2 regions of the Nostoc sp. ChiQUE01b genome follow, and region 2 is predicted to be linked to the other one. Evidence: predicted binding sites of a transcription regulator. Region 2 holds the regulator's gene; the other holds the start of a gene.
What was found. Region 2 encodes NtcA, which controls nitrogen genes in cyanobacteria. Its sites were predicted from a motif close to TNTGTANNNNNNNNTACANA; they were not measured.
Positions count from the first base shown of each region.

Region 1: a site for NtcA is predicted at 5,216-5,235, ahead of RMY63_RS21625 (DUF3120 domain-containing protein). Genes of this name have one in related genera too.

Region 1 is NZ_JAVRBM010000034.1:37,041-53,257, reverse strand. It holds gene dxr (1-deoxy-D-xylulose-5-phosphate reductoisomerase) at 526-1,722, shown strand; gene RMY63_RS21635 (TIGR03279 family radical SAM protein) at 2,283-3,608, opposite strand; gene RMY63_RS21630 (undecaprenyl-diphosphate phosphatase) at 3,816-4,640, opposite strand; gene RMY63_RS21625 (DUF3120 domain-containing protein) at 5,238-6,017, shown strand; gene psbU (photosystem II complex extrinsic protein PsbU) at 6,620-7,048, shown strand; gene nadB (L-aspartate oxidase) at 7,198-8,874, shown strand; gene RMY63_RS21610 (hypothetical protein) at 9,025-9,231, opposite strand; gene RMY63_RS21605 (CHASE2 domain-containing protein) at 10,004-12,208, opposite strand; gene RMY63_RS21600 (vitamin K epoxide reductase family protein) at 12,836-13,819, opposite strand; gene btpA (photosystem I biogenesis protein BtpA) at 13,957-14,805, opposite strand; gene rimO (30S ribosomal protein S12 methylthiotransferase RimO) at 15,559-16,217, shown strand, end outside.
Region 2 is NZ_JAVRBM010000008.1:160,806-177,022, reverse strand. It holds gene RMY63_RS08380 (aldehyde dehydrogenase family protein) at 1-1,353, opposite strand, end outside; gene RMY63_RS08375 (heavy-metal-associated domain-containing protein) at 1,748-1,948, opposite strand; gene RMY63_RS08370 (DUF3146 family protein) at 2,847-3,110, shown strand; gene RMY63_RS08365 (VOC family protein) at 3,170-3,586, opposite strand; gene RMY63_RS08360 (Holliday junction resolvase RuvX) at 3,791-4,246, opposite strand; gene RMY63_RS08355 (DUF3084 domain-containing protein) at 4,397-5,887, opposite strand; gene ntcA (global nitrogen regulator NtcA) at 6,056-6,727, opposite strand; gene fabI (enoyl-ACP reductase FabI) at 7,107-7,883, shown strand; gene hisB (imidazoleglycerol-phosphate dehydratase HisB) at 8,020-8,655, shown strand; gene RMY63_RS08335 (ABC transporter ATP-binding protein) at 9,040-10,023, shown strand; gene RMY63_RS08330 (SLBB domain-containing protein) at 10,521-11,990, shown strand; gene RMY63_RS08325 (choice-of-anchor Q domain-containing protein) at 12,818-14,218, shown strand; gene RMY63_RS08320 (GumC family protein) at 14,717-16,217, opposite strand, start outside.

The DNA of each region.
Region 1 (16,217 bases), on a different contig from region 2:
CTTTGTGCATCCTTTTACCTATGGCTGTAACACAGCAATTTATGAGTAATATTTTGCATATTAAATCCTCCACCAACACAATTGACAAACTGGACAGATTAAAAATTACTTAAAAGTGTTCCATGCTTGGTTACTTTTGCCAATTTTTTCATAATTTATCTTTAGAAATATAGTATTTATAAATACAAATTTTGTCTAGTTATACGAAAATTTGTCATTTGTCATTTGTCAAGAGTCATTAGTCATTGGGCATTGGGGAAAAGGCAGGAAGCAGGTGGTAACAGAGCGTAGTCGTAAAGCCTGCGGCATAGCTACGCTTAGGGCGCAGCCTCTCGTAGAGAAGTGAGGCAGAAGGCAGAAGTTCTTTAATGCGTGAATTTTGAATTGATTTCTTCCTCATCTCCCTCATCCCCCTCATCTCCCCACTCCCTCTTTTGGCATCAGTGTATCGATTATGATGATTGCTGTGATTAAAGAGTCCCAAGCAATTTATAGTGAGAGTTGTCTGTAAATCCTTAAGCAATTGTGAAAGCGATTACTCTTGTTGGTTCCACTGGTTCTATTGGTACTCAGACTTTAGATATTGTCACTCAGTACCCAGATCAGTTTCGGATTGTGGGATTGGCATCTGGGAACAATGTAGAGATGTTGGCTGCTCAAATTCGGCAGTTTCGACCAGAAATAGCAGCCATTTGCTCAGAAGATAAATTACCAGCGCTCAAAGAAGCTATCATTGACCTCGATCCTCAACCGATTCTACTGGCAGGTGACGCCGGAGTGATAGAAGTAGCCCGTTACGGTGATTCCCAAACCGTTGTCACTGGGATCGTTGGTTGTGCTGGTTTGCTACCCACGATCGCAGCTATTGAAGCTGGTAAAGATATTGCCTTAGCGAATAAAGAAACCCTGATTGCTGGGGCCCCTGTGGTTCTACCCCTAGTTGAAAAACACGGTGTAAAATTACTCCCAGCTGATTCCGAACATTCCGCAATCTTTCAATGCCTCCAAGGTGTGCCCAAGGGAGGCTTGCGGAAAATTTTGCTCACTGCATCTGGTGGAGCTTTCCGCGACTGGGATGTAGAAAAGTTAGCAGATGTAACCGTTGCTGATGCTCTCAAGCATCCTAATTGGTCAATGGGACGGAAAATCACAGTAGACTCTGCTACCTTGATGAATAAAGGACTGGAAGTAATTGAGGCTCACTTTCTGTTTGGCTTGGATTATGACGATATCGAAATTGTCATTCATCCCCAGAGCATTATTCACTCGCTGATTGAACTGCAAGATACTTCAGTTTTAGCCCAACTCGGTTGGCCAGATATGCGCTTACCTTTACTGTATGCCTTATCTTGGCCCGATCGCATCTACACTAACTGGGAACGACTAGATTTAGTCAAAGCTGGAAATTTCACCTTCCGTGAACCAGATCACCAGAAGTATCCTTGTATGCAGTTGGCTTATGCTGTGGGTAAAGCTGGTGGTTCAATGCCAGCAGTGTTGAATGCCGCCAATGAGCAAGCTGTAGCTTTATTTTTAGATGAAAAAATTCGGTTTTTAGATATTCCTCGGTGTATCGAATGGGTGTGCGATCGCCATCAAAATGATAACCGTGCAAATCCCTCTTTAGATGACATTTTGGCAGCAGATAAATGGGCAAGACAAGAAGTTTTAACAGCGACTGAAAAGTTAGAAACTCACTCGCGGATAATTTCTCTGCGATAAAAACCTTCAGTTCAGATTGGACTGAGGATTAGAAATTGATGCCTAGTCCCCAATCTCTAATCCCCAGCCTCTAATCTAATTAATATGGAAATCATTTCACTTGATGGCAACAAAAAAGTTAACAAATATGATAGATAACCCCACACTCAAACCCTTTTATTGCTAAGAAGACGGGTTGGGGGTGAATCAATTTTGGATTTTGGATTTTGGATTTTGGATTTTGGATTGATCCCATGCACGCCACATGCTCTACTTGGGGAGACTCCTTCTCTACGAGACACTCCGCGTTCGCGTAGCGTTCCGAAGGAAAGGCGCTAGCCTCTCCCTTTGGGAGAAGACTGCAGTGGCTCATGAATGCTTTTTCTTCAATTAAAAATTTTCGATTTTGGATTTTGGATTTATTCTCGCGTTTAAATTCGGGGGCTTCAAACTAATTTAAATTCTAAATTTTGAATTTTTAATCCAAAATTTAAAATTTAAAATCTAAAATTCGGTGAGGTTTTGATATTTACTTCATCCATTTGGGAACTGGTATAGACTAAAGAGCTAATAAAAACAGCTTAAAGAATACAGGTATTGATTAAATCTTCAACTCCTCCTACTGGTAAAACTTTTGTCTCTAATTTACAAGCTAATTCTTCAATCCTCATATCATCTAAAAATACTAATTCACCATGTTTGAGCATTACATTTGGCAGTAAAATTCCGTCTCCCAAATCTTGCCCTTGTAAGTTCAACAGCAAATCATGACCCGTTAGTAATCCCGTGACCGTGATACTCTGTCCCCAATAATCACTACATAAAGCACGCATATTTACTTTTAATCCTTCAACAGAATTTAACCGTTTCAAGATAGGTTCAAAGGCGTTTTCTACTGCGTTGCCTACTACCCAAGTTAATTTTCTCTGAGGATAAACTTTTGGCGGTAGTAATTCTGTTGCAGCGGCTGCAAATTGCTTGATAAACAACTGAATTGAACCAACACCATTATCAATTTGGGGATACTCTTCATATTCAGATTCGCTCGGTAATTCCTCACCTGCAATCAAAAACCACTCATCAGCTAACCAAGCGACGCTAGAGGAAAACTTTTGGCGAAATTGTTGCGAGAGTATTCGCACTTGAGAAATCACTTCTTTTGCTTTTTCTCTGGTTACGGGTGTAAGTTCGTCTTCTGAAGGACGAAACCGTGTCAACCCAACTGGCACAACTGCCACCGATGCCACCGTAGGCACTTCACCAGTATGAAAGGATGCTAAGTCTTTTAGGGTTTGCTCCAAGTGTTCGCCATCATTTATACCAGGACAAACAACTACTTGAGCATGAATTTGTAGCCGTCTTTTTTGAAACCACTTGAGTTGTTGCAAGATTTGTCCCGCACGGGGATTTTTCAACAGTCTAATTCTAACTTCCGGCTCCGTGGCATGAACAGAAACATACAACGGAGACAAGCGCATTTGTTCAATTCGCTGCCATTCTCTTTCTGGCAAATTGGTCAGGGTAAGATAAGAGCCGTACAAAAAGCTTAAGCGGTAATCGTCGTCTTTAAAGTACAAGCTGGTACGCTTACCTGGTGGCTGTTGGTCGATAAAGCAAAATGGACAGCGATTATTGCACTGAATTAAGCCATCAAATAGGGCAGTTTCAAATTCTAGCCCCAAGTCTTGGTCGTAATCTTTTTCGATTTCCAGGCTATGAGTTTTACCAGCAGCGTCTAAAACTTCTAATTCCAAGACTTCATCAGCACACAAAAATTGATAATCAATTAAATCGCGGGGACGTATACCATTGATTGCAACGATCGCATCCCCAGCTTCAAAGCCAATCTCTGCGGCTATTGAGTCTGGAAGAACCTTGGTAATTCGAGCAGGATGAATGGTAGTCATGGGGAAGGTGGGGCCCCTGAAGGGGATAAGGGGTAATGGGGCATTGGGCATTGGGCATTATAGCGTTTCTTAGTTGAGTCTAATACAGACTTAACCCCCACCCATAACGATCACTCTTCTCTAGTCTAAAGTCCAGTCGTAAGACATCGCTATAGTCATTTTCTTTGGACAAAGGACAAATGACTAATAACAAATGACTAATGACTATTATCCTTTCCAACCTGCTGCGATCGCTAGTAAAATCGCACTACCAAATGCTAATCTATACCATACAAAAATCAAAGTGTTTTTGGTTGCTAAGTATTTGATCAAAAATGCAATTGATAGGTAGGAAAAAATAAAGGTTGAAATAATTCCTACAATTAACAGCGCAACAATGTTATCTGGCAACTGGTGAGCTTGAAACAACTTGAATATTTTCAAGCTTTTATACAGCGTCGCAATGGTAAGAGTTGGAAACCCTAACAAAAATGAGAATTTCGCTGCTGTAGAGCGTTCTAATCCTAAAAATAAGGCAGTCGTTAAAGTCGAGCCAGAACGAGAAACACCCGGAATCAAAGCAAGTGTTTGTCCCAATCCAACCAAAATACCATCCCGAATCTGCAATGACTCAAAACCTCGCTTACGAGTGCCAATTTTTTCTGCCAGAGCTAGTAAAAGTGCCATGATAATTGACATGATGCCAATAATTAATGCACTCTCAGGTAAAATATCTTTTAAAAGGAAGCCGAAAATTAAAGCTGGCAGTGTTCCAACTACAATACCTACAAGAATCTTCCATTCTTCGCGTTGCCAGTCTTTGGCTTTTAGTGCTTCGATTCCACCTTTGACAATACTATAAATCAGCGACCAAAAATACCCCACAATTGCGATAACACTGCCAAATTGAATCGCATCAACAAAATCTTTAGAACCTAGTTCTTTCCAACCAAACACTTTTGTCACAATCAGAAGATGTGCAGTGCTGCTGATTGGCAAAAATTCTGTAATACCTTGAACAATACCTAAAATAAAAGCTTGAATAAACTCCATCTGCAATTAATACCTTTTTCGTGTTTGAGACATTATTCTTAGGATGATGATGTTGTTTTATATACTCTTTATTGCACCTAATTTTGTAGAAAATTCAATTTTACCGATCAATAAAATCATCGAAGACGCTGACTATGTTCTTACACCCACCTCAATAAGTCAACGGAATTTTGTCAATTCATCAAACTTTAATATTTAGCAGACTGATGTCAGTTCACTTTTAACTGTTAAATTTTACCTCTCACTTCTTTGTAGTCCCCTATTTACAATGAACTACAGAGCAGTTATGTACATAATGCAACTTTAACAAAGTGTAGGGTTTAAGTCCCCGGCTTCTATCAAGCCGCAAGTGTTGGGCTGCTTGTCTTTATCCCCGTTACAACACGTAATTGCGAATTGCGTTAGCGCAGCGTTAGCGAGTCCGCAAGCGTCATTGCGAATTGCGAATCGGTTTAATGGATTCCTTTGGCAGAAAATGTTTTGTTTGGTTTGCGCCAAGGCTCCTGAAAATTTCAGTATAATTACAATGCCCCAGGGGGGGATTTCAAAGTGTGATATATTAAATAAGATAAAGTTTAGTAACAAATATTAAAAACTTTGATTAATAATACACTATCCTCCTACAGCGTTTCTACCCCTTCTATTGATACCGAGTTGGATTTAGCTGATACTGGGCTGAAGGGTATCAGGCAATTGGAATCTACATTCTCCTTTTCTCCCTCTCTTCCCTTATCTATTTCTGCCCGACAAAGTTGGTTAGTGTTTGCAGCGGCGGTGTTTTTGGTATCAGTGCCAGTATTTGTAGAAGCGCCAATAGTGCGATCGCTACCAAGTCTGAGTTTAGCCCTGACAGGATTTTGGGTGTGGCTAAGTTTTACCTTAATGTCACGTCCTGCAACTTATGTCTGGGGGGATTTGCTCTTAGGATTTAGCTGGAGTTGGTTAGCAGGAGCGATTTACTGGGGCTGGTTACGTTGGGAACCTTTATGGCATCTGCCAGTGGAGTTTATCGGTTTACCGTTTGCTTGTTGGTGTCTAGCGAAGAATTGGGGCAAGGTAGGTAACTGGTTTTATTTAGGTTCTTTACTCGGTACAGTTTTAACAGATGTATATTTTTATATTGTGGATTTAATGCCCTATTGGCGGCAAATCATGAACGCAGATGCAGACAGCACGTCAAAAATTTTACAAAACGCTTTAATACAAGTACAAACACCTTGGGGACAAGCTTGGGCAATAATTCTCGCTCTAGTGCTGTTAACAGTGGGAATTTTATCCTTAGGTCGAACCCAAAAACACTGGTATGCCTTTGGTGGCGCAGTTTTAAGCACAATTTTGGTAGACAGCCTATTTTTGTTAGCTGCGATCGCAGCGTGAAGAAGGCAGGAGACACTATATGTTGCAATGAGCGTGTAGGCTTCTGTTTTTGAAACTTTTCCCAGCCCAATCTACGACACATCAAAAATGATGCTGTAGATGATTAATTAGTTAAGAAATATTACATAAAATCCATCAGCATCAACTCTCTTTTGGTAAAGTTTTCGATCTTAGAAATCATGCAGTTTGGTGTCTGCTTGAGAGGTAGAATCAGCCACCCCGAAAAGATTTCGTCTAGCTGGAAATGCTGCTGGGATGTCGATGCAACGCTATCGCAGCTATGCAAGCACTCTTTCCCCGATGAAAATTTTTGGCAAAAGTATAGTCAAACCCAGTAACAGTAAATATTGTGGATATTAATACGCTGTATATTAGTTTCTGATGACTGCTGTGTTGACTAAGCTATCAGCTTTTGTCCTTTGTCCTTTGTCCTTCGTCCCTTGTCAGTTGTCAGTTGTCCTTTGTCCCTTGTCAGTTGTCCTTTACAAATGACCAATGACCAATGACTAATGACCAATGACCAATGACCAATGACTAATGACTAATAACTGTTGTTAGCTTAAAACTTTTATTTCTGTTTGATGGAAAGAGGTAGAAAAATCGTGAAAGGATTGGCGCGTTTATTAACAGTGTTTAGCTTGTTACTTAGTTGCTGGGGATGGTTGGGAACAACTCAGATAGCCCAAGCTGCTAGTTTCAACAGTTTTGCTTTTCCCCAAGTCCCAGTTCTGGCAATTGAGCGGCAGAATCGGGCAGACGCTAAACTAGGAACGGAATTTGGTAAAAAAATTGATTTGAATAATACCAACGTCCGAGCTTTTCAACAGTTTCCAGGGCTTTATCCCACTTTGGCTAAAAAAATCATCACCAATGCTCCCTACCAAAATGTAGAGGATGTATTGGATCTTCCAGGATTAAGCGATCGCCAAAAACAAACCCTGCAAGCCAACCTCGAAAAATTTACCGTGACAGAACAAGAGCCTGCCTTTAATGAAGGAGACGATCGCTTTAACAACGGTATCTACAGATAACTGAATTGCAGTTAATGTAGCAAATAGCAGCCCACTCCTGATTCTAAGGAGTGGGAGATGATATGAGTTAGGAGTTATGAGTTATGAGTTAAAAATTCAAAACTCCTAACTTCTAACTTCTAACTCCTCACTTCCCCCTACCCATTACCTTGTCTCAGATAGATATTCCCAGCCAATTTGATGTCTTAGTAGTCGGCGCTGGTGCAGCTGGACTATACACAGCGCTGTGTCTGCCAGAATCCTTGCGAGTCGGCTTGATTACCAAAGAAACCGTTGCTTTGTCCGCCAGCGATTGGGCACAAGGTGGCATTGCCGCAGCGATCGCCCCAGAAGATTCTCCAACACTGCACATTGAAGATACGATCCAGGCGGGTGCAGGTTTATGCGATCGCACCTCTGTCGAATTTCTCGCCCAACACGCCCCTAGCTGCATTCAATCCCTAGTTAACTTGGGGGTCGCTTTTGACCGTCATGGTCAAGCCTTAGCTTTAACTTTGGAAGCCGCCCATTCTCGCCGCCGTGTTCTCCATGCTGCGGACACTACAGGGAGGGAAGTTACTACTACCCTGACAGCTCAAGTATTACGTCGCCAAAATATTCAAGTCATTCAGCAAGCTTTGGCTTTGAGTTTGTGGATTGAACCCGAAACTGCTTGCTGTCAGGGAATTAGCCTGTTTTATCAAGGTAAAATCACCTGGATAAGAGCTGGTGCTGTAGTACTAGCAACTGGCGGTGGTGGTCAGATATTTGCCCAAACCACTAACCCGGCTGTGAGTACGGGTGATGGGGTAGCGATCGCAGCTCGCGCTGGGGCTATCCTCCGCGATTTAGAATTTGTCCAATTTCACCCCACCGCCCTGACTAAACCTGGTGCCGATCGCTTCTTGATCAGCGAAGCTGTACGCGGCGAGGGGGCACATCTCATCGATAATGAAGGGCGACGTTTTGCCTTTGACTACCACCCTGCGGGTGAACTTGCACCTAGAGATGTGGTCAGTAGAGCAATTTTCAGCCATTTACAACGTACCGCCCTTGATTTGGCTACTGCTCATGTGTGGTTGGATATGCGCCCCATCCCTGCTGACAAGATTCGTCACCGGTTTCCTAATATCATCAAAGTTTGTCAGCATTGGGGCGTTGATGTCTTCCACGAACCAATTCCTGTAGCGCCAGCTGCCCATTACTGGATGGGTGGAATTGTTGCGGATCTGATGAATCGCACAAATATCCCCGGTTTGTACGCAGTGGGTGAAACCGCTAGTACTGGTGTGCATGGGGCCAATCGCCTTGCTAGTAATTCCCTGTTGGAATGTATTGTGTTTGGGGCCCAGATGGCTAATATTAAGTTAGAAAATATCGGGCTGCCCTCAGAAACACCAGTGCTACCATTACGGAAATTTAATGCTGATGCTAGTGAGTGGCACATCCAACAAGCACAGCTAGAAGCACTCAGGGAGAAGTTACCGCGTCTAGTCTGGGAAAGTGCTGGTATTTGTCGGGAGCAATCAAGGCTGGAAAGTGCGATCGCTACTATTGAATCTTGGCAGCAAGATTTCGCTGCTTTGCCTTTAAGTCAATTCTTGCTTGCTTTACGTCCAGTAGAACCCGTTAGTTTTGACCTACCAGATGTTGAACGGCAATTGGGACTTTGGGCAGAAACCCGCAATTTATTAGATGTAGCTGATTTAATTCTCAAAAGTGCTGCTTTTAGAACCGAAAGCCGAGGCGGACACTTCCGTTTAGATTATCCTCAACCAGACTCAAATTGGCAAGTCCACACACTTATACAAACAAATCATTGGTGGAAATCTCCACTATTGGCTTGAATAAACTACCTTAAAGAGCCTGACGGTTTTCGCAACCCTAAGCACAACATCTTGCAATGAGCCGCCAAGTAAAAGATGTGGTGTACAAGACGGTAGCAAACTCATTGCGCTACTCGACCACAATCTAAAATCTAAAATTCAAAATTGCTATCAGCGGGTGCCGCTACCATTATGACTGTCGGGACCACCATAATTTGGTGGAATGTATATGTCTTGTAAATTTTGAGAATTGACCTTGCGGGCGATTAAGGTGTTACTGCTAGTAGGGCCAAAAGAATTAGCACTTGCAGTACTAAATATACCTGTGCAAGCAGCAATTTTTGGGATCAGTATATAAGCACCTATGCAGAATATCATAAACTTTGTGATTCGGAAGTTAGTCTTCATGTCTTTCAGTAAATTTACTATTTTTTTATTCCCAAGTGGATTTTTTTAGTTACTACCGTATATTTACTGTAGTTTTTGAAAAAAGCTTTTTAACTTTATGAAATCATTGCTAGTAGTGTACAAATCATTGTGGTATTCGCTTGTCGATTAACCTTAATTTGCCGATATCAAATAGTCTTTATACTTAAGTCGTATTCTTAACAAGCGGTTTTTACATCAGTCTCAGGTTAGATATGTCAATAATTTATTGCGAACATTTTGTTTACTTCATTATTTATTAATAATATCTTAACACTTTTAAGTATAAACACTATGTTTACTAAATCAGGAGTTCAAAAAAATATGAAATAATACTGATTTAATTGTATAGTTTAGATTTGATGAGTAAGTATCTGTAAAGATAAAACAACATATTTATCCTATTAAAAGGATTTTTAAACTTATAAAACAGCGTCAGAAGCGAGTAAATACAAGTATACTTTTAGAAGTAAATAAAATTACATACAATTTTATTTTCCTAATTATCTCTGATGACTAATGCTTTCTGACATCAGTTATGAGATTTAGTATTAAAGCCAAAAATCCTTGCTAGGTCTACATCTTGGCGAAAAATTTACCTCGCAGAAGATCCGCTGTATTTTTTCAAGACAGTGCCTTAGACGTATCTCCAGTCTAAATTCCTCATTTAGAGGTAAAAATTGTAACTAGAGTGAGAAAACCTGGAGACTTGACTCTTGACTAATTAAGCAAACTCGTAGCGATTTTTACCCAGGCGCTTTGCATGGTACATTGCTGTATCAGCTTGTTTCATCAAAGTTTCACTATCTTGACTGTTGTACGGGTAAACACTAATGCCAATACTGGCAGAGACTCGGATTGTATAGCCGTCCAAAACAATTGGCTTGGTAATACTGCTTAAAATTTTTTCGGCGACTTTAGCAGCTATTTGGACATCAGGAATTGCCCGTAAAATCACAGTAAATTCATCGCCACCCAAACGAGAAACTGTATCACTAGCGCGTAAAGAGTTGCTGAGTCTTTCAGCAATAGTCATTAGCAAGCGATCGCCCGTCTCATGTCCCAAAGTATCATTGACTTGCTTAAACCCATCTAGATCAATAAATAGCAGTCCCAGCAACAAGTTATTGTGTTGTGCCCAATCTAAAGACTCGTAAAGTTGTTCGGCAAAAAATTTGCGATTGGATAAACCGGTGAGGGGGTCGTGATACGCTAAATAACGTAAGTGGTCTTCTTTGAGTTTTAATTCATTGTTAGAGCGGAATAGTTCAGCAGCAGTACGCTTGAGCTGTTCTTCCATCTGCTTGCGCTGAGTAATATCTCGGATGACTCCAACTAAAAAGAAATTGCCAGCTGAATCTTTGTGAAGCGATCGCTTAGTAGCAATTTGATGAGTCTGGCCAGCGGCATTTGTAAATTCTTCTTCATGTTCTTGGGGTTGCTGAGTCCGAAAAACAAGATCGTCCTGTCGTCGAAACACATCAGCTTCATGTTTTGGGAAAAAGTCATAGTCTGACTTTTCAATTAAAAACTTATTTGGATAACCGATAAATCGACAATACGCCTCATTTAAAACAATCCACTGATGTTGTTCATTTTTGACAAAAATTGGATCGGGGATCGTGTTGATAACGTGATGCAAAAATTCTTTGGAACGTTTCCACTCTCCCTGCATGTGAGCAATATGACTAGTCATCCAAATAGCTGAAGTGCCAAAGCAAACCAGTGAAGGAATGAGTGGTATCCACCAACCGTACAAGAAAGCCAGGTATGCACTCACGGTCAATACAAAGCAAGAAGCTAGGATACAGTAGAGACTCTTAGTTGCGTGTCGTATCCGCCATATCGTCACGGCTCCTAGATAAGACCAGATGAAAATCCACAAGTATTCCACCAAGTCAGGCCAAACTTTCAGTAATGGTCTTCCATCAATAGCAGCAGAGATTAATTCACTAATAAAATAAGCCTGCAATTGAATACCAGGTACAGGCTTTGCTATACCCATTACACTGCTAGAGTAGGGAATAAATACAAAATCTTGGAGGCTAGGTGCAGTGGAGCCAATAAGTATAATCCGATCTTTGATTAAGTTTGCTTTGACTTTATCTGCCAGTACATCTCTTATCGATACCTGGCGAAAACTACAAAATTCTCCAGACGAACTTTGACATTTGGGTTTGGGAAAATTGCTTAAAATTTGGTAGCCTCTATCATCAGCTCCCACATAAGCACCATCATTAGCCTCAAAACGAGTAAATGTTGCCTTACCCAATTGCAAATATTCAGGGTTGCTTTTTGCTTTGGTCGGAGTAATCTCCTTTGACTTTAAATACAATAAAGCCAACTTCAAGGCAAAACTTTCATGTACTTCACTTTTAACGTGCCAATACAACAAACTGCGACGCACTTTACCATCAAGATCGTACAGCACGTTATTAAAGCCCACTTGATCCTGATTTAGTCCCAATGGAGGCGAAACACTAAAGTTTTTGTTTTTGTCATTTGCTAGTAGTTCAATACCAATTAAGTTGGGTATTGACTTATAAGTATTACGCAATTCTTGATTACCAGGTTCTACTGGTAAATTTCTGTAGAAATCTAAGCCAATAGCACGGGGTTTATGGACATTTAATTTTTGCAACAACAAGGCAATCTTCGCATCTGGAATTGGCCACGAACGTACTTCGTTTAAATATGTCTCATCAATCACTACGATCGTAATCCGGTCTTCTGTCGGTTCATTTGGACGTAAGCGAAAAAATTGATCCAAAGCTGCCAACTCCAAAGATTGCAATAATCCAATGGAGTGCAAAAGCAGGACGCAGACTGCAACGCTGGCCGCAGTAATCAATTCTCTGTGTCCTCGACTAAGCGATTGTTTCAGTCCAAAGATTAACTTCACAAAACGCTTGCCTAGCTGCTGATTCATTTCCATTACCTAGTAGGCAGAAATATTCTCTATTTCCTATAGCTATTAACTATCGGACTAAACATAGCTCAAGTAGGAGCTAAATAGAGTTTCTAAAAATTTTTTCAACTCAGCAAGGTTCTTTAAGACATCGTGGTATTTGTCATGTATTACCATATATTCAGGCCAATTATCTGACCAAAGGGCAACTGGGACTCCTGTGGCTATCAGTACAGATTAATAAATATTGTTGAAAGTGAGTTCAGTAAATTTAACTCTCAAAGCCTTCTCTAGTAGAGCTTACTCAATTAAATTCACATTTGCGATCGATTAGGTATTTTACTGAGAATTACGTTTACTTTCAACAGATACACCTCTCGGTTCGAGCCTGACATGATTACATCCCAAGGTGGCTCTCAAGTGTTAGAAAAAGAAATTAAAATATACATTAATTTCAAGTAAATGTACTTAGCTAATTTCCTTGAGCTTAAGTATTTGCAGATAAAAGCCGCAGGAAAATTGGTAATTGGGCATTGGATAAGACCTATTATCTGTTACCAAAAACAAAAAAGCCAACTGGAAACAGATTTTACTGTATTCATCCAGTTGACTATGGAGTGGGAACTACTGAAGGTCAGTATAGGTACTTTACTTAAAATACTTGAAGTTACGAGGCCCTGTGTAACCAGAAACTTTCGCTAGTTCCTCTAAGTTTTGGACTCCGCTATAGCTTTTACCATTAACGATCCAAGTGGGGAATCCTTCAATTTTTGCAGCTTTACACAGTTCTGGTTGAGCTTTGAGTCCATCGGGAGCGCATTCTACCTTAACATCATTGTTAATTACTTCCTCGGCCTGTTTACCAAAAAGCAGCTTTTGTTCATGACAGTGAGGACACCAGTAAGCGCTGTATTCCTTTGCACCTACCTTCGCCAGATGCCGTGCTAAGGCTATTTCTGCTTCACCAGAAGTAGTGGTAACTTCCCAACCGAACGCTGGGTTAGGGTCTTCCTTGGGAGTAAAGGTAATTTTTGTGGGTTGTCCAGGAGTTCCAGGTGTAACATCTGATTGATTCACGCCAGCATAGACGCCTAAAGTACCAATCAGCGTTACCATCCCGACAATCAACGCGGTAAACAAGATTTGTCCAATATCCTCCCAAGTCCGACCGATAATCGTTATTACCAAAAGACTGAGGGAAAACAAAGCTGAACCGATACAGTAAGGACAAATAGCTTTGATTTGAGATGTCAGCACATACATTAAGTAGCCGCTAAAGACAGACATAGCGATCGCACCTACCAGCAGCAACCACCACGTCCAATTTTCCAATTGTTTGCGGTTATTGTTTTCCCCTGAGTTGAATACTAAGGGAGCCAAAGCCAATATCACCATACTGGTGTATGCCAAAAACCCAAACAAAGCTAATGGCTGACCAAAAACCGTTGCCCAAGGACTGGAAAGCACATCATTACAGCCCTTAGCACCAGCCTGTGCCACACAAGCGGCACTGCCTCCGGTTAACTTTTCTATAGTTAGATAACCTGTTATCAGGGCACCACATCCAGCGATCGCGGCAATCAATGGACGTGACCATTTATGAATCCAAGGAGTAGAACGGCGGCGAATCATAAATATTAGGGAATGGGGAGTGGTAAAAGTTAGGAGTTAAGAGTGAGGAGTGAGGAGTTAAGAGTGAGGAGTTAGGAACAATTAATTTAAAACTCATAACTCATAACTCCTAACTCCTAACTATCTTTCCCCACTTTCTAAGAATGTAACTTCACTTGTTCTGCTGATTTACTTTCACCTTTGGAGTTCCAATTGCGACGGGCAGCTTCCACAAATTGACTGACGCGAATTGGGTCAATTGGTTGCTCTATGCGTCCATGACGTTTCAGGGAACTGGAAACTATTACACCATCTGCTGCTTGCATCAATGTATCAATATTTTCCCAATTAGCTCCACTCCCGATGAACACTGGCGTGCCAGCTGCTGCGCCACAAGCTAGTTCCAAATCTTCTAAGTTAGGAGGACTACCAGTAGCCCAACCAGATAAAATCACTCCGTCTGCTAAACCCCTTTCAATGGTATCTTTCACGGCGACTGTGAGATTTGGAGAACTCAAAGGACGGGCGTGTTTCACCAACACATCGGCCAGGATTTTAACATCACAACCCAACTCCCGTCGATAGCGGAGTAATTGATGGGCTTCTCCCTCAATTAATCCTTGGTCAGTTGCCATCACCCCTGTGAGGACGTTGACGCGGATAAATTGCGCCTGTACACAGCTAGCGATCGCTATTGCACTTTTGGCATCGTTTCGCAATACATTTAAGCCTATGGGTAAAGTCACCAAATTTTGTATCCGCTGCACCACAATGGTCATGGCACTCACAACCACTGGATCGACTTGGTTTTTGGTAAACGGCGCGTCGAAAAAATTCTCGACAATTAGACCGTCAACCCCTCCACTTGCCAGGGCTGCGGCTTCTTGTTCGGCACGGTCAATCACCGCTTTTAGGCTACCTCCCCAACGGGGTGAGGTAGGCAGTGGTAGCAGGTGAACCACGCCAATAATTGGTGAGCGAGTTTTAAATATCTGATATAAATCCACGTCTTTAATCCGCCTCGCACAGTCCAGAGTCCAGAATTTTTTGACTATTGAACGCCAGCTCAACCACTCCCCTGAAGGACAGGAACCTCTATATAAGGGTGGCTCTTCAACGGGGGAAACCCCGCACGTGACTGGCTCCTTTTCACCCTTGACTCTTGACTTTTCATTAACTAGTCAAATGTGTTTTATGATAGTCGGTTTATTGCCTCTTTCCTCAGATGGAAATTGGCGTCAAACCTCCCATAAGATATGTTAAGATAAAACCTGGCTACAAGAGGAGTTTGCCACTCACTAGACGCAAGGCAGCTTTCCGTGGTTTAGGCGTCTTGTCCGCGCACTGTCGTAGGACTTGCCAATCGCCAGGGTAGCATTACTGCTTTATAGGCGTAGTCGCTTTCGTCGATTTCCCTGAGGGTAGCGACTTCTCACAACAAGCCCTTTGGGCGGCTTCCCGATGGGTAGGTTAACAACGCATACGCTGTGGTAATGTAAAATACCAATAGGCTAATTGTTAAAAAACATTACAAGTGTCAAATGTACCCAAAGACACTTCAATTACCCTGGGGAACAGATTGATAAAAATATCATAACATGACCTCTATTTTTATTATTGATAGGGTCATAACTCTACGAACAGTTGCTGACAGTGAAAATCTGCCGTCGTACTGTTATTAGAAGGATAGCGATTTCAAACAAGCGAAATTAGCGCCAGAATGTTGACTACAAGAAAAAAAATGAAGATATTTTCAAAATATGGGTGACAAGCCAACGATTGCCATTTCTCACCTGGGCTGCGAGAAAAATCGAATTGATACAGAACACATGCTGGGAATGCTGGTAGAAGCAGGCTACGGTGTAGATACAAATGAAGAATTAGCAGATTACGTTATTGTTAATACTTGTAGTTTTATTGAAGCGGCCCGGCAAGAATCTGTCAGAACTTTAGTAGAACTGGCAGAGGCAAATAAAAAAATCGTAATCACTGGCTGTATGGCGCAACACTTCCAAGAACAACTTTTGGAGGAGTTGCCCGAAGCAGTAGCAGTGGTGGGTACAGGCGATTATCACAAAATTGTAAATGTAATTGAGCGTGTTGAACTTGGCGAACGGGTCAAACAGGTTAGTATTGAGCCAACCTACATTGCCGACGAAACTACACCGCGCTATCGCACTACAACGGAGGGCGTAGCTTATCTCCGGGTTGCGGAAGGATGTGATTATCGTTGTGCATTTTGTATCATTCCTCATCTTCGAGGGAACCAGCGATCGCGTACTATTGAATCTATCGTCGCCGAAGCGGAGCAATTAGTTAGTCAAGGGGTAAAGGAAATTATTTTAATTTCCCAAATCACCACTAATTACGGTCTAGATATTTACGGTCAGCCAAAATTAGCCGAATTACTTCGCGCTTT
Region 2 (16,217 bases):
TCGCATAAACCGTTTTAGCGCCGCTGCACCCATACGTGACTGTCCCAAACCAGAGAATTTGAAGGCGTTTTTCTCTCCCTCATGCATGATGGCGGTGAGTCCAGCATCGTTGATACTAATAGCACCTGCATCTATCTGGTAGGCAACTTCTAAGGCTTCTGTTTCTGAGGCAAATACAGCAGCACTTAATCCATAGATTGAGTCATTGGCTAAAGAGACTGCTTCACCTACTGTGGAAAAAGGCATGACTGGCATAATCGGGCCAAAAGTCTCTTCGGTCATGACTTTCATGGAATGATTAACTTGGGTAAGCACTGTTGGACGACACCACCAACCCCCACCTAAATCCTCGATTACACCGCCGCAGTGAACTACTGCTCCTTTTTCAACTGCATCTAGGAGATGATCGCTAATAACGGCTGCTTGTTTTTCGGCAATAATCGGGCCAATTTCTCCACTTTCGACTGTGGGATAGGCTAGCTCAAGGGGATATGCTTTGGCTATTAGTTGATGGTAAAACTTTTCAAATATGGAGTCTGCAACATAAATTCGCTCAATTGAGAGGCATGACTGTCCGGTGTTGACGACGGAACTCCACAATATTGCTGAGGTTGCTAATTCTAAGTTGGCTGATTCCAAAACGATCGCAGGATCTTTTCCTCCTAATTCCAAAAAAGCTGGAATAAACTGTTTTGCAGCCGCCTGTGCAACTTTTCTCCCCGTCGCTACACTGCCTGTAAAGCATACCAAATCTACATTTTCAATTAAAAGAGATCCAGTTGCGCCTGCTCCTTCCACAAAAGTTAATACCTCGTGCAGTTTGGGAACGGTGTTGAGTGCTGTAATCAGTGGTGCTACGAAGCGGGGAGTGATTTCACTGGGTTTGACAATGACAGCACAACCTGCTAACAATGCCGGAATAGTATCAACAGTAGACAGTGACAGCGGAAAATTCCACGGACTAATTACCCCAACTAGGGGATAAGGTACGGATGTTTGTTGCAAGGCAATAAAGGAAATGGCTGTATTTTTTGCCGATTCTTGCAGCAATTCCGGTGCTAATCGACACCAGCGATCAATGCTGGAGAGGAAAGAATCTATTTCTAATATCGAGGTTGACAATCTTCCTGTATCATTTACTAAAGCTTCCGTGAGGCGATCGCGTCCAGATAATATCGCATCCTTCCACTGCTGTAAAGCTTCAATTCTCCCCTCTAAGCCCAACTGATGCCAGCGAACCTGTGCCCTGCGCGTGCGCTTACATTGTTGTATCAGTAGCCTTGGAGGCGGTGGGATAATTACGTAGTCAAATTTGCCAGTTCGGGGATTGCGGACTTCTATTGGTTTTGTCATTTGTCATTTGTCATTTGTCATTTGTCATTTGTCATTATTTCCTAATCCCAATCCCCATTCCCTGATTCAAATTATCTCTAGGTTGGTTAAGCGTTCAATGGTGGCTTGCAGTGTTTACAGTCTACTTCTCTTTCTACCTAATAATGATTACTAAGATGAGATTTAGCATTTAATTTTCTGAAAGTCATGTTTTATTCTGGTCTTGGTGAATTTAATTATTATTGATGCTTACCAATATTTATATCCCTTTGCCATGCTATCAGAGGATGAATAATTGCAATCAAATAAAGTAATATATTAACATTTACGTCCGTCAAACGGACGTAAATATCATTAAACAATTGTGCTGGCTAAATTATTTCCTCTAAATTTATTAGAAAATTTAGAGATTTAGTTAATAGCCCTCTATAGTATAACCAGCAGATTGGACTATCTGTTTAATTGACTCTTCAGAAGCCGTAGTGTCTACAGTGACAGTTTTAGTATCAACGTTCACATCTACTTTGGCATCAGATTCCATAGTCTGAATAGATTTAGTTATTTTCTGGGCGCACTCATTACCTTTAAGATTGGTAACTTTCAATTTAATTGCCATTACTTACCTCGTTACGTAAACTGAAATAATTTACCTTTAAGAAATATAATATCAATTTTAATAGTGAGCGCACATCTTACTTGAGTTAGGGAGTTAAGCATCGCATACATAGTAATAAATAATAGTTATACCTAAATCATTATTGACAAATTATTGAGGCAGTAAAACTAAATGAAATGCCAAAATATATAAAGTTATTTATGAAAATACACTTAGAAGCTACTAACTTATAAAAAGCCGTTTTTTAGTTTGTTATGAAGACTCCACAAGACATTCTCCTGCTTTTCTAGGCATTCTTGTTCGACATAGTTGTTTTAGTAGCACTGCCGGATCGTACAAGCGTCTATGTGTAATTTACGAAATCTTTTGATCTGTAGTTTTTAATTTATTGTATGCTTCAGGTACTTTTGCCCAGCATTTGGAGTACATATAGATTCAAAAAACAGCTATCTTGCGGCATAAATATACTGTGGGCTTCGCAACAAAGACTTTCAGTGACACAATTATGATAGAAGTGTTGGACACTGCTAATTTGGGTATTTACGCTAGAGACTGCTTCACATTGCGAATGGGAACGATTCCTGAAATGTACCAGTAGTTGAAATGCGATCGCTAGAAGCAATGAAAAAATTAGCATTTTTCGTTTGATTTATTTTCTCATCTCTACAATCAACTGTGATGCTCTAAGACTTCTTAATGCTTTTGTACAAGACGCTATGCATAGTTTGCTTTCCCATAGGGGTAAGCTATCGGTAACGCGCGACTTCAGTATACTGAAGTCATCCTGTTTATAAACACAACTACCCACTTTGTCAGTTTGTCTAATTAAGATATGTTTGGTAAATAAAATAAGTAGCCTACATCATCGGCTGTTATTCCACACTTGACATAAAGCATTGTGAGTGCAAAACGTCTGCCAGAAACCATTGCCCATGTCAGAATTACCCGCCAATCCTGGCAACACGGCTTCCTTGAGGGTGAAGTGAGTGCGGGTGAGTTTGAGTGGCATTTCCAGTGGCATTTTCGCCGGGGGGAACTTGCCGTCAAGCCTTCCCAAGGTCGCGCCTTAATCAAAGAACCCCTCGGTCGATTCTTGGAGCAACAAGATTACCAGCTAGAGCCTGGAGGAGACTATGCTTTTACGATTCGAGCAGAACTTTAGGAGTTATAAGTTGTGAAGATCAGCTAAACACATCTTGAGAAATTGAGTTGTGCTGCTGTTCACTCCATTTTAAACTTTCCATTGAAAAGCACTACACGCCAACCATCAGGGTCTTCAATCGTTACGCTTTTGCCTTTCCAATAAGGGTTTTCTGGCTCAACTTCGGGATATCCCAAACTGGCAAGACGGTTTTGGATTTGTGCTATTTTTTGTAGATCGGGGATATACAGTACCAGTAAGTTGTCTTTTGTTGGAGCAAGACAGGTACTTCCAGTTTTATGAGTTGTAAATTCTAGGTGGTATTGAGCGTTGGGCAATCCAAACATGACTCCATCGTATCCATCATGCTCTGCAAACGAGTACAGCTTTCTCAATCCCAAGCCATCCTCGTAAAACTCAACCACTTTTGCCAGTTTGTCGGTTGGTCTAGCAATTCTAAACTGAACAGCGGGAAAATGTGTATTATTTGTGTTCATATTACCTTTTCATTGAACGACAGAACAACAGACACAAAGGAGACAAGATGTAGTAAAGATGTGGAGCAGCTTAGTATAGCAAAGTGCTGAGTGCTGAGTGCTGAGTGCTGAGTAGAAACTCAGTATTATCAAAGGTTTCAGCAACCAACATAGTCCTAACCTATGCTTCGACTGCTATAACTCCTAACTTATTGACTTGACTCTTCACTCCTTACTCCTCATTGCTGATTCCGTGAGGCGATTTAAGTATCTTTCGATTAAGAGAATAGCAACAATGTCATCTATGGGTCTTGGAGGCTGTCGTAGACCCTGTGGTAATAGCTTGATTAGCCCTTTGGGCGGAAACATTTGCCAATAGCGATCGCGTGCTTCTAAGGTTGTGTAGCGCTCATCCACTAAAATAATACTCAACGGTTCTGTCAATTTTTGATATAATTTCTCTCTCCACTGTTTGGCTGTAGTTTGGTCGCCCATGACCATCAAAGAGATCGGAAACCTTTGACGCAGTGTCTCAATGGTAGCGATCGCCTCTTTTGCTAGCACGACTTGATGATAATACAGTTGCCGATCCAGTCCCATCACCGCTAAACCACACTTATCTCGACCTGGATCAAACCCCAAGATGACTGGTTGGGTTGGTGAAAATTCACGGAAATTCATAATAAATTAAAAATTAAAAATTAGAAATGTACCCTTACAGGGATCTTGCTGGGCGTAGTGTCTGCTAAATAAAAAATGCAGCTACAGCAACTATTCTGGCTGCTGTTCAATATGTTTAAATCTTACTAACAACAGTGTGCAAATAATTTTTTAAGTACTAAAAATAATTTTTCCGTTAACTATTGCCACCAATTTTACTCTCAATGGCCCGGCTGTATAAGTATCCTCTGCTGCGATTGCTTTGATCTCCAAGGGTTGATTATACTGTCTTAGTTGGCTGACAAAGCGCAGAAAAGTCCCCTCTACTTGCACATTTTCGACAATTCCGGCATTACGGGCCCGAAATTGGGAAGCAGAAATCAGTATTTCTAGCCGCTGCTGTAACTGATAAGATGTCATGGTTTTGGAATCAGCAGTAGTCGTGGCTAGCACCGCGCCTCCCGAAAAAACCAGTTGATTCTGGGCTGTATCCGCGAAAAATTCTATCTGCTTTTCTCCCCTAACATAATTACCAGCAGAGAAAATTCGCACGACATATTCTTTACCATCGCCAATCTGCTTGCTTAATTGATCGACTCTATCCTGGGTCACGCGCAGCAGCTCTAAATTTGCCGGATTTGCTCCTGGCTCGCTTAATTCAAGGTTGGCGTTGCGATTGGCTTCTTGTAAAAGTTGTACCACTGCCTGACGAGCAGCAGCAGGTTGAGTAACACGAATTACAGCAGCCGACAGAACTTGACCACGAACTAAGGCCAGCTTGCCCAAACGCAGGTCGCGGTAAGACTGATAATATTTTTCCAGTCTGGCAACTTCCTGTTCTAGTTCCTCCTGTTGTGCTTCCAATTCTTTGAGGCGCGATTCTCGTTTGGCAATCACTTGCTCTCGCGCTGTAATTTCGACATTACGTTTTTGAATTAGTTGATCGAGTTGAGAAATTTTTTGATCGCGCTGTTCTATGGCTTCTTGACGGTTAGCAAGTTCGCGATCGCGTTTTTCAATTGCTGTTTTGGCTTCGTCAATGGCTTTTTTCGCTTCCGCATAAAGCCGTTGGCGTTCTGTCTTCAGTAGTTCAACTGCCGCCTGTAGTTCCTTTCTCTGGTTGTAAACACTTTGCAATTCAGCTATGGCTTTTTGGTATTGAGTTACCACCCGATCTAGCTGACCTTGAGTGCGTTGGAGTTGAGTTTGGGTTTGGGCTTGTTGACTAATGGTGCGGTTCAGCTGGGCTTGCGTTTCCCTCTGTTTGGCATTTGCCGTCTGCAAGGATTGATTAATTGCCTGCAAGTCTTGTTGTGCCTTTGCTTGAGCAATTCTTGCTTGGTTTAGCTCGCTCTCTACCTGACTTTTCTGAGTTTCTGCGGTTTTTAGCTGTTCTCGCTTCTGTCTGAGGTCTTTTTGAATATCCTCTAACTCAAAGACTCCTTTTCGCAAGCCTTCGTCGGCAGCGAATAAAATCCCTAAAGTTGATGCGGAAATTAAACCACCAGTAAAAATTGTTACTAGTATAGCGGTATTTTTCGGACGAAGCTTAAAAAGTGAGAGGCGGGCTTTGCCAACTCGTGTGCCGATGCGATCGCCAACAGTGGCAATTACGCCTCCCAGAATCAAAATTGCTGCGATGAGGATGTATCCGGTGGTCATCTTTAGCTACCGAAATCCTTCCAGATACAGCCTACTACTTTTAAGCATTGTCTGGAAAGAAGTGGAAATTGGCAATAGCTGAAATTATTCAATTTTAGATTTACCTCTAGCTATTAGTGTCATTTTTCAAAATACAACACGCGCCGATTCCCCTTCCTCCAATTGTTTTTATGTGAACTGCCTACTTAAGGTAACAGGTTTATGCACAGTAATCTTCTTTTTGTGGATGGAAATCATCTTTTTCTCACGCAAATCTCCCAGTAGCCTAGTAACAGTAACACGAGTTGAACCAATTGCCTCTGCGATCGCTTGATGAGATAACTTCAGATCAATTGTGATCCCATCTGCACAAGGAACGCCAAAATCCCGACAAAGAATTAACAAAAAACTCACCAACCTAGAACCCATATCGCGGTGGGCAAGAGTTTCAATCATCATCTCTGTTTGTAAAATTCGCGAAGACAGACCTCGCAGCATTAACATTGATAATTCTGGATTTTCCTTGAGTGCTTGCTCAACTTGTTCAATTGGTGCCGACAGTAATTCCACAGGGGTAAATGCAACTGCATGGTAAAACCTATCCGATTTATTTCCTGTCAGCAATGACAATACACCAAAAACACTATTTTCTCGCAACAGTGCTACCGTTATTTCCTCTCCTGCCTCGTACACCCTGGAAAGTTTCACAGCACCCTTTAAAAGAAAATAAACTCGTTCGGCAGGATCGCCAGGAAAAAAGATCGTTTTATTGCGTTCAAACGTTTCCACAACTGGCGGAAACGCCCCGGTCGCCATCTGACGAAAAACATTTGCTAGGGCTTTATCTTGTGTCACGATCATCTCCCTTCCCCTACCCAATGCCGGAAAAACAAAAACTGATTACCTAAGAATACACCTGAAAAATGAATAAAGCACCGTCAACCTTTCTGTACTTTCCTATACTCAAACTAATCTCTTCATAACTCTTTGTTTATAATGATACATAATTGTTGATCCTTTCAGCTACTACTTGTTGATAAGTAGTTCCAATAGCTGTATTCAAAAGGTTTTTTGAAGAACAAATAAAGATATCTTGAGAATATCTTTATAAAAAATCAAGATTTTTTTCATAGAAAACACCCTTAGCAATATTCATTTTTGTCAATCCTGTATAAAACAAAGACAAAACGTGCCTCAGATTCTAGTATGCTCCTAATGATCGATCGCATTAACAATTTATATGCTAAATCTGACTGGAAAAAATGCCCTTGTTACAGGTATTGCCAATAACCGCTCGATCGCCTGGGGCATCGCTCAACAGCTGCACAAAGCTGGAGCAAACCTGGGTATTACCTACCTACAGGATGAACGCGGCAAGATGCAGAAAAAAGTCGCAGAATTGGTAGAACCTCTTAACCCCAGCTTATTTCTTCCCTGTAATGTCCAAGATGACGAACAAATTAAATCTACCTTTGAGACAATCCGCGAACAGTGGGGAAAGCTAGATATCCTCATCCATTGTCTGGCTTTTGCCAGCAAAGATGATTTAAGTGGAGATTTTAGCCAAACCTCTCGCTCTGGCTTCAACACCGCCTTAGAAATTAGTACCTACTCGCTGGTGCAGTTAAGTGGTGCAGCCAAACCTTTGATGACAGAGGGAGGTAGCATCGTCACCCTGACATATTTAGGTGGTGTCAGAGCAATCCCCAACTACAACGTTATGGGAATTGCCAAGGCGGGGTTAGAAATGAGTGTGCGTTACCTGGCTGCTGAACTAGGGCCACAAAATATCCGCGTCAATGCCATCTCCGCAGGCCCCATCCGCACTTTGGCATCTTCAGCAGTGGGTGGAATTTTGGATATGATTCATCATGTAGAAGAAATAGCACCCTTACGACGCACCGTCAGTCAGCTAGAAGTAGGCAACGCTACCGCTTTCTTGTGTAGTGATTTGTCCAGCGGCATTACCGGACAAATTCTCTATGTAGATGCAGGATATGAAATTATGGGAATGTGACGCGATAAAGTTAGGAGTTAGGGTGAGAAAGTTAGGAGTTAGAAGTGAGGAGTTAAGAGTTAAAAATTTATAACTCATAACTCATAGTTCTTAATTCCTAACTCATAACTCCTAACTTTTAACTCTTCCACTCCCCATGCAAACAACCAAACTAAATTCAAACTACGATCGCTTAACCCAAACCCCTCGGATTGCCACTATTCACCGCACCACTGGTGAAACTAATGTGCAAGTTACCATCAACCTGGATGGTAGAGGAACTTGCACAGCAGCAACAGGTATTCCGTTTTTGGATCACATGTTGCATCAAATTGCCTCCCACGGGCTGATTGATATAGATGTCCAAGCCAAGGGAGACTGGGAAATTGACGATCATCACACCAACGAAGATGTAGGCATTACTTTAGGGCAAGCTTTGAACCAAGCATTAGGCGACAGAAAAGGCATTGTCCGCTTTGGTAGTTTTCTTGCACCACTGGATGAAGCCTTAGTTCAGGTAGCGCTAGACTTTTCTGGACGGCCTCACCTCAGCTATGGCTTGCAAATTCCTACCCAGCGTGTAGGAACCTATGATACCCAGTTAGTGCGAGAATTTTTTGTGGCTTTGGTGAACCATAGCCAGATGACACTGCACATTCGGCAACTGGATGGCATTAATTCCCATCACATCATTGAAGCGACATTTAAAGCTTTTGCAAGAGCAACACGGCTGGCGGTGGAAATTGACCCTCGTCGTGCTGGTCTAATTCCTAGTTCTAAAGGTGTTCTGTGAAAGGAGTCAAAAGGGGCATGGGGCAAAACAGTTCCTTTTTTCCGAGTTCCCAGTCCTGAGTAAAGAAGCAAGATTCCCAACTCAGCACTCAGCACGGGCTAAACCTTAGCTATCCGCTAACATGACTCAGCACTCTTGAGGGGCATGGGGCATTGGGCATTCAAAAGAGGCTCCAGGGCCGGGGTGCTGCTCTTGCTAAAGGGAAAACTCTTCTCCCTTGCTCCCTCTGCCCCCTGCTTCCCTGCCTTTTCCCCACTCCCCACTCCCCACTCACTCCCTACTCCCCAGTTCCCGATAATTGACACACAGCTTGGTGATGGTTATTATCAGCCTACCGGGTAATTTTTAATTAATACCAAGCTGATAAATAGTGATTTAACCGAGATGAAGTCTGTTGCAGATGACCCTAATTCTCAACTTAATACGACAGACATTCCGCCAGTAGTACTAACTTCTGAGTTGCGAAAAGTCTATCGCACTGGTTTTTGGCTAAATCAAAAAGTCGTATCTCTGAAAAACTGTTCTTTAACGGTTTACAAAGGCGAAACCTTTGGGTTACTAGGGCCAAATGGTGCTGGGAAAACCACCCTTTTAAAATTGTTGCTGGGAATTATTCATCCTACCTCTGGACGGGGATCGTTGTTGGGTAAGCCAATAGGCGATCGCAGTGTTAAGCAACATATCGGTTATCTACCAGAAAATCCCTATTTGTATGACTATCTCACTGGCTGGGAATTTTTGCAGCTAGCAGCTGGGCTATTCCAAATTCCCCAAAGTATCCAACGCCAACGTATTCCTCAACTGCTGGAATTAGTGGGTTTATCCCAAGCCGATGCCCGTAAAAAGTTGCTGCGTCGCTATTCCAAAGGAATGCTACAGCGTGTTGGTATGGCACAGGCGCTAATTAACGAGCCAGATTTAGTTTTTCTGGATGAACCAATGTCTGGTCTCGATCCGGTGGGACGCTACCAAATGCGGGAAATTATTCTGGCGCTCAAAGCCGCTGGTAAGACGATTTTTTTCAATAGCCACGTTCTGAGTGAAGTAGAACAGATTTGCGATCGCATTGCCATCCTCGCTCAAGGTGAACTAATTTGCTCTGGTTCCCTCAATGAACTTTTAGGCTTCAAAAACACATATCACGTCAAAGGTCAAGGTGGTAACTGGGAAATTCTCAAAAAATGGATACCCACTCTCATATTTGAGCCTGATGGTTCCTGGCACGGTACACTACAAGATGATTACTATGATTTTCTTGCCAGTCTTCGTCTCATGGAAGGTAAAATTATCGCCATGAACTTGTCACGTCACTCCCTAGAAGAATTTTTTATTCAACAAATCCAAAGAAAAAACAACTCATTGAATTAGTTTTGTTGCCAAATAGGAAATTGTCGACTGGCTTAAAGAACAAAACCCAAATTCTGCTTTTTTAAGTTCTCTTTGCCAACGCAACCCACAAAAAATAAAATTCCGACATCTTTTCAAGGTTATTTGTATTTATTTAATGAACTTGTTCCTAATTTTAGTAGTCCCTTACTACTCATCGCAGATTTTAAATATCATTAAATTAACTTTGACAAGAAAACTTTATTCGTAACTACTTGATTGTTGGCTAACAAACAATTTCTTGTAGAAACTGGGTTTAGTTGCCTAAATCCTATATTTTTTGATATTGTTCTATTCAAGCAACATTAACTTTAAGCTAACTTCACTAAAAATTTAAGTTCAATAAACAAATTTCCTCCGGAAAATCACACTTTTCTAGGAAAATAAGAGTGTCGGGGAACTTGAATATTTAGGTATAGTCAAAATAAAAATGTTTAGACAGTACTTTATAGATTGTAGTTTCAGAGTCTCAGGTAAATATGCTTAACAAAAGTTTGTCTAAATTCCTAATTCAGCCAGCTGTCGGTATGGCTTTGTTAACTGCTGTCAATGCCGCTGTGTCATCTGCCAGTCTAGCTCAGGGACAACCATTACCACCAACTACACAACCACCAATCACACAAACACAATTAGATACTAATTATTCATTAGGAGGCGGCGATCTCATCCGTGTAAATGTATTTGAAGTGCCTGAATATACAGGTGAATATCAAATTCCCCCAGGTGGAGCAATCAACCTACCTTTAATTGGCAGTGTGTCAGTACTAGGGCTAACAACTGAACAAGCTTCTGACGAAATAGCTAGAAGATATGCTCGCTTCCTCAAACGTCCCTTAATCTCAGTCAATCTGTTGTCTCCTCGTCCCATCAATATTTTCGTTGCTGGAGAGGTGACACGTCCTGGAGCTTACACTCTAAGCTTGAGCGGAGGCGCCGGCAACAATCCAGGCGTACAATACCCAACTGTATTAGCCGCATTAACAACAGCGCAGGGGGTGACTTTAGCTGCGGATGTGACTCAAGTTCAATTACGGCGTAAGATAGGACGTTCTTCAGAGCAAGCTGTTAGCCTCAATTTGAAGGAACTCATTCAAACAGGCAACTTATCGCAGGATATTACCTTGCGAGATGGAGACACTATAGTTGTGCCAACAGCAACCAACTTCAGCGTCGCAGAATCTCGCAATATATTTGCAGCTAACTTTGCCGCCAGTCAAACCACACCCCGCACAGTAACAATTATTGGTGAAGTTAACCGTCCTGGTTCGTATCTTGTTACCCCAGGTAATACAGATAGCCAAGTGGGCGCAACCCCTAACAGTGGCACTGCCAGCCCTACTGGTCTACCAAATGTGACACGGGTAATTCAATTAGCTGGTGGAATTACAGCACAAGCTGATGTGCGTAATCTCAAACTACGCCGACCTACAAGAACTGGCTCAGAACAATCTATAGATATTAATCTTTGGCAACTGTTACAGAGTGGTGATGCCAATCAAGACATCATTGTGCAAGACGGAGATACGATTGTTATTCCGACGGCAACTGAAATTAACCCCGCAGAAGCGACTCAATTAGCTACCACTACTTTGTCTCCTACACGGATTCAGGTTGGTGTGGTCGGCGAAGTCAAAAAACCAGGGTTAACAGACGTTCAACCAAATAGCTCTTTAAATCAAGCTATACTCGCCGCTGGCGGATTTAATGATGCCAGAGCTAGTAGTAAAGCTGTTGATTTAATTCGCCTCAACCCTAATGGTTCTGTCACTAAACGTATAGTAAAAGTGGATTTCTCCGCTGGGATTAATGAGCAAACTAATCCCATACTCCGCAATAATGACGTTGTAGTAGTCAACCGATCTGGTGCAGCTAAGACTGGCGATACCATAAACACTGTAACTGGACCTCTAGGTATTATCCTTAATCTTCTGAACTTATTCGGACTCTAGTTTAAGAGATAGATGCAAATGGGGACGTTGCCAACCCTCTTCGTCCCTAAAATTGCACTATCCTTTGATCAACACCAAGTTACATATAACTAACGCTCGACAAGGCATCGCTTCTTCCAAATTGCGTTTTATAGAGGCTGTGATACTGGTTAGGACAAGTCTGCGATAAATATCTGACAGATGCTCTCTTCTGATTTGCCAATGTTCTAAGCTATCTGACCACTTCTATATATCCGTTATTATAATAATTTTAAGTAATATTACTCTTAGAGAAATACTGTAAACTTTACAACTCTCACTGTAAATTCTTAATGTGCATTAATAGGCTTTGGCAATCTTTATTGTAGGTACTTGGATTTCTTATGATAATGAGAATATTTTAGACAGCATATGCGGTAAGTACTAGTCCAGAATTTATTTTTAGTCATTTAGTGATTCTTATTATCATAAGAATTATTTAAGTAAATTAACTAATTGATGACAGATATACTATTTTAACCACAGATACCGCGTATACACAGTAGAATGATGTCGAATTGGAAATGACGCCATTTGTGCGGTTGCTTGGTGTTCATGAATAGGGTAACTCTGGATACTGATATTTTTTATTCAGTGATTTTATCAGATGTTTGCGATTTTTTGGAACACAAGCTCAAAAGGTGGTTCAGCCATATTTAGGCGAAAATGCGCAGGTTTAAACCTATAAAACCGTGTATAAACTTACAAGTGGCAGTGATATGACCGTATCCAATACTGGGTTATTAACTAAGGCTAGAGTTACTGACCGTTAACGATTGAGTTTTTGCAACATACCCTATTTTTTCCCTATGATGATTCATGGTTTCGGTTTTCTCAGTTTGAGCGCATCTTTTGTACTTCCCTGGGCATTAACAGGTCTGGTTCAAGGACAGAGAATAACAGAGTCTTTATTTAAAGATGTTCCTCAGTCATCTACTGTTCAGGAAATACCAGTACCTAACCGCAAGCTAATCAGTCGTATTTCAACTGCGACAACATACTATGTTAGTGGTAACGGAAACGACAGAAATAGCGGGCTTTCTACCTCATCTGCTTTTAGGACACTTCAAAGGGCAGCAAACCTTACCAATCCTGGTGACACGGTACTTATTATGAACGGGGACTACAAGAATAGGCCCAAAGATGGGGCTGTACTAGGTATTAAACGTTCTGGAAGAGCAAATGCATGGATTAAATATAAAGCATATCCTGGGCATTTTCCAAAAATTCAGCACAATACATGGAATGGTATCTCGATTTCAAATGGAGCTTCATATATCGAGATTAACGGGCTGGAGGTCATAGGGAACAATGCTAAAATGAACTATAATGAGGCGTATGCGTCATATTTGTCAAGAAAGAAGAAGAAGAAACCATCAAATCCGCTTACTGACGGAAATTGCATAAGCATAGGAGAAGACAAAAGTCATCCTCATCACATAAATATTCTGAACAACAAAGTGCATGATTGTGGAGGATCAGGTATCTCAGCAATGCAAACTGATTATGTGAAAGTGGATAATAACACTGTTTTCAATAACGCTTGGTACACAGTTAATGGTTCCAGTGGCATTTCCATGCTTGATAATTGGAGTTCTGACAACAACCGGGGATACAAGATATTTGTGACCAATAACAAGAGCTACAAAAATCGAATGTACATTCCTTGGATTAAAGTCGGAAAGATATCAGACGGTAATGGCATTATTGTAGATGTTTCAAAAGGATATAGAGGACGGATTTTAATTGCTAACAATATCACCTACAAGAATGGTGGTTCAGGTATTCATGCCCATGATAGTGAGCATATCGATATTATCAACAACACGGCATATTTGAATCAGCAAAGTCCAGAAGTTAAAAAAAAGGCAAAGGGCGAAATTTATGCTGGTTATTCGTCTGATGTCAGAATTTTCAATAACATTATGTATGCTTCTCCAGGTAATGCTGTGAATAGCAACATGAAAAATGTCAACGTCACTTATGACTACAATGTTTATTCCAATAATTCGACGATCAAGATTACAGGATCTCGTGATATGATTGGAGATCCACAGTTTGTTAATGCCTCGGCTCGTGACTTTAGATTGAAATCAACAAGTCCGGCAATTAATAATGGTTTAAAGTGGAAAAGTTTGACAACGGATTTTCTAGGCAATCCTCGTGTGTCCGGTTATGCAACCGATAGAGGAGCAATTGAAAATAGGTAGTAGTTAAAAGTATAGCATTGGGTTGTATGATAAGGTTCTTATTTATACAGAGCTTTTGTCTACAACCCAATTGGAGACGGGTCATGAAAAGCCACAAGGGAAAACAAGACCCAATAGCACGACCGCATAAACAAGAAGAATAGAGATGCTGAAATTATGTGCGGCTACCGGAGATATTTGGATGAATAAGGTTTTGTGCATGGAGCGAACTGAGTTACACATATTACTTGCGAGGCTAGCAAAAATCCTAATAAACCCAATTAAACTAGAGTGGCAACATCTAAAGAAATCGGACTACCATCCTCAAAATTATCTATAGCTTCTAATATAGCGTTTCCTATACTGATGAAGATATACCTTATCAGATATAGGAGCGCTATATAATTCTAAGTCCGGTTAATTATTTATTATTTAAAACTTCTTGCGTCTTGGCGTCAGTATTTATTAATAAATATTTATCCGAACTTGATTAGCTCCTAAAATAATTTTTTTGAAGCTTTATTTCTTCGCTAGTCCCTTCAACTCTTTTGTCAACTCTCTTGGGTTAAAATATTCGTGAGAATGATATCGATAACTAGTAGATTCATTTTTATCAATGACTCCATTGACTACTAAACCTAGAACGTTGTAATTGGATCTCTCTAATATCTCTTGAGCAGCATTAGCACTGTTGGAATCAATTACTCCCGGTCTGGCTACTAACAAAATACCATCAGTCATTTGGCTTAAAGTCAAAGCATCGGCTGCCAAAAGTAGTGGAGGGGCATCAATAATTACAAAGTCATATTTATACTGAGATGAGAAATTCTCAATCAGTGATGCCATCCGTTTTGAGTCAAGCAAAGCAAGTGGGTTGAGAGGTCTAACTCCAGCAGTTAAAACATCAAGGTTGTCCATTACCTTAGATACGGCAATGTCAAATTCAGCCTGACCTACAAGAACCTCACTCAAACCAACTTCATTGGTTAGTTGCCAGAGATGATGTTGAGAAGGAACTCGCATATCTGCATCAATTAGTAAAACTTGACGTCCTAGTTGAGCGATCGCTGCTGCCAAATTAGCTGAAACTGTAGACTTACCTTCTTTAGGAACTGCGCTAGTAATTACAATGGTTTTGAGCAAATTATCTGAACTTAAGAATTTCAGATTTGCTTGAATCATCCGGTACATTTCGCTCGTTAAAGAGTGAGGAGTGTCCCTAACAGCAATTGTTTGAGATATTGATTCTGCATTTGAATAACGAGAACGAAGCTTTTTAACAGACAAAGGAACAATTCCTAGCAAAGTATATCCAAATACATCTCTAATTTCTTTAAGTGTTTTTAGAGATCTATCTCTCATGGCGAGAAAAAGTACAGTTGTGGTAGCAAAAAACAAACCGAACATGACTCCTAGCACCAAAACAATAATTGTTTTGGTTAATGTGGGATCTTCGGGCACTAAAGCCTGAGCAATAATCCGGGAACTAGGTGCATTTGTATTTTCAACTAACTGTAGCTCTTGAACCTTTTTCAATAAAGTTTGATAGGTTGATTCTGCAACTTCAACTTTCCGTTCCAACTCTCGCTGATTTTGTGCCAGCTGGGGTATGAGTTTCACCCGCTGTTCGTAGCTGGCACGAGAATTATATAGAGAGGAGAGTCTTTGAGTTAAGCCAAAACGTTGTATTTCTGATTGCAAAAAGTTTTGTATCAGGCTTTGTCTGAGTTCTCCAATCTGCAATAAGCTCTGGGGAACTTGTGTTTGATTGCCAATAGTCTGACCAACTTGCTGTTGCAAGAGAGATTTTAAATTAGCTTTTTTTGCTTCTAGGTTAATAATTATAGGATTGTCATCTAGAAAACGGCTGCGCTCAACCGCTAACTGCCGATCAGTCTCTTGGAGTTGTGTAAGAATTCCCTGTACTGCTGGTGACTGACTGAGGGCACTCACAGCGATCGCTTCCTGAGAATTTAGCTCTACTTTCTGCCGCAGTTGATTGGTTTGGGCATTTACCTCA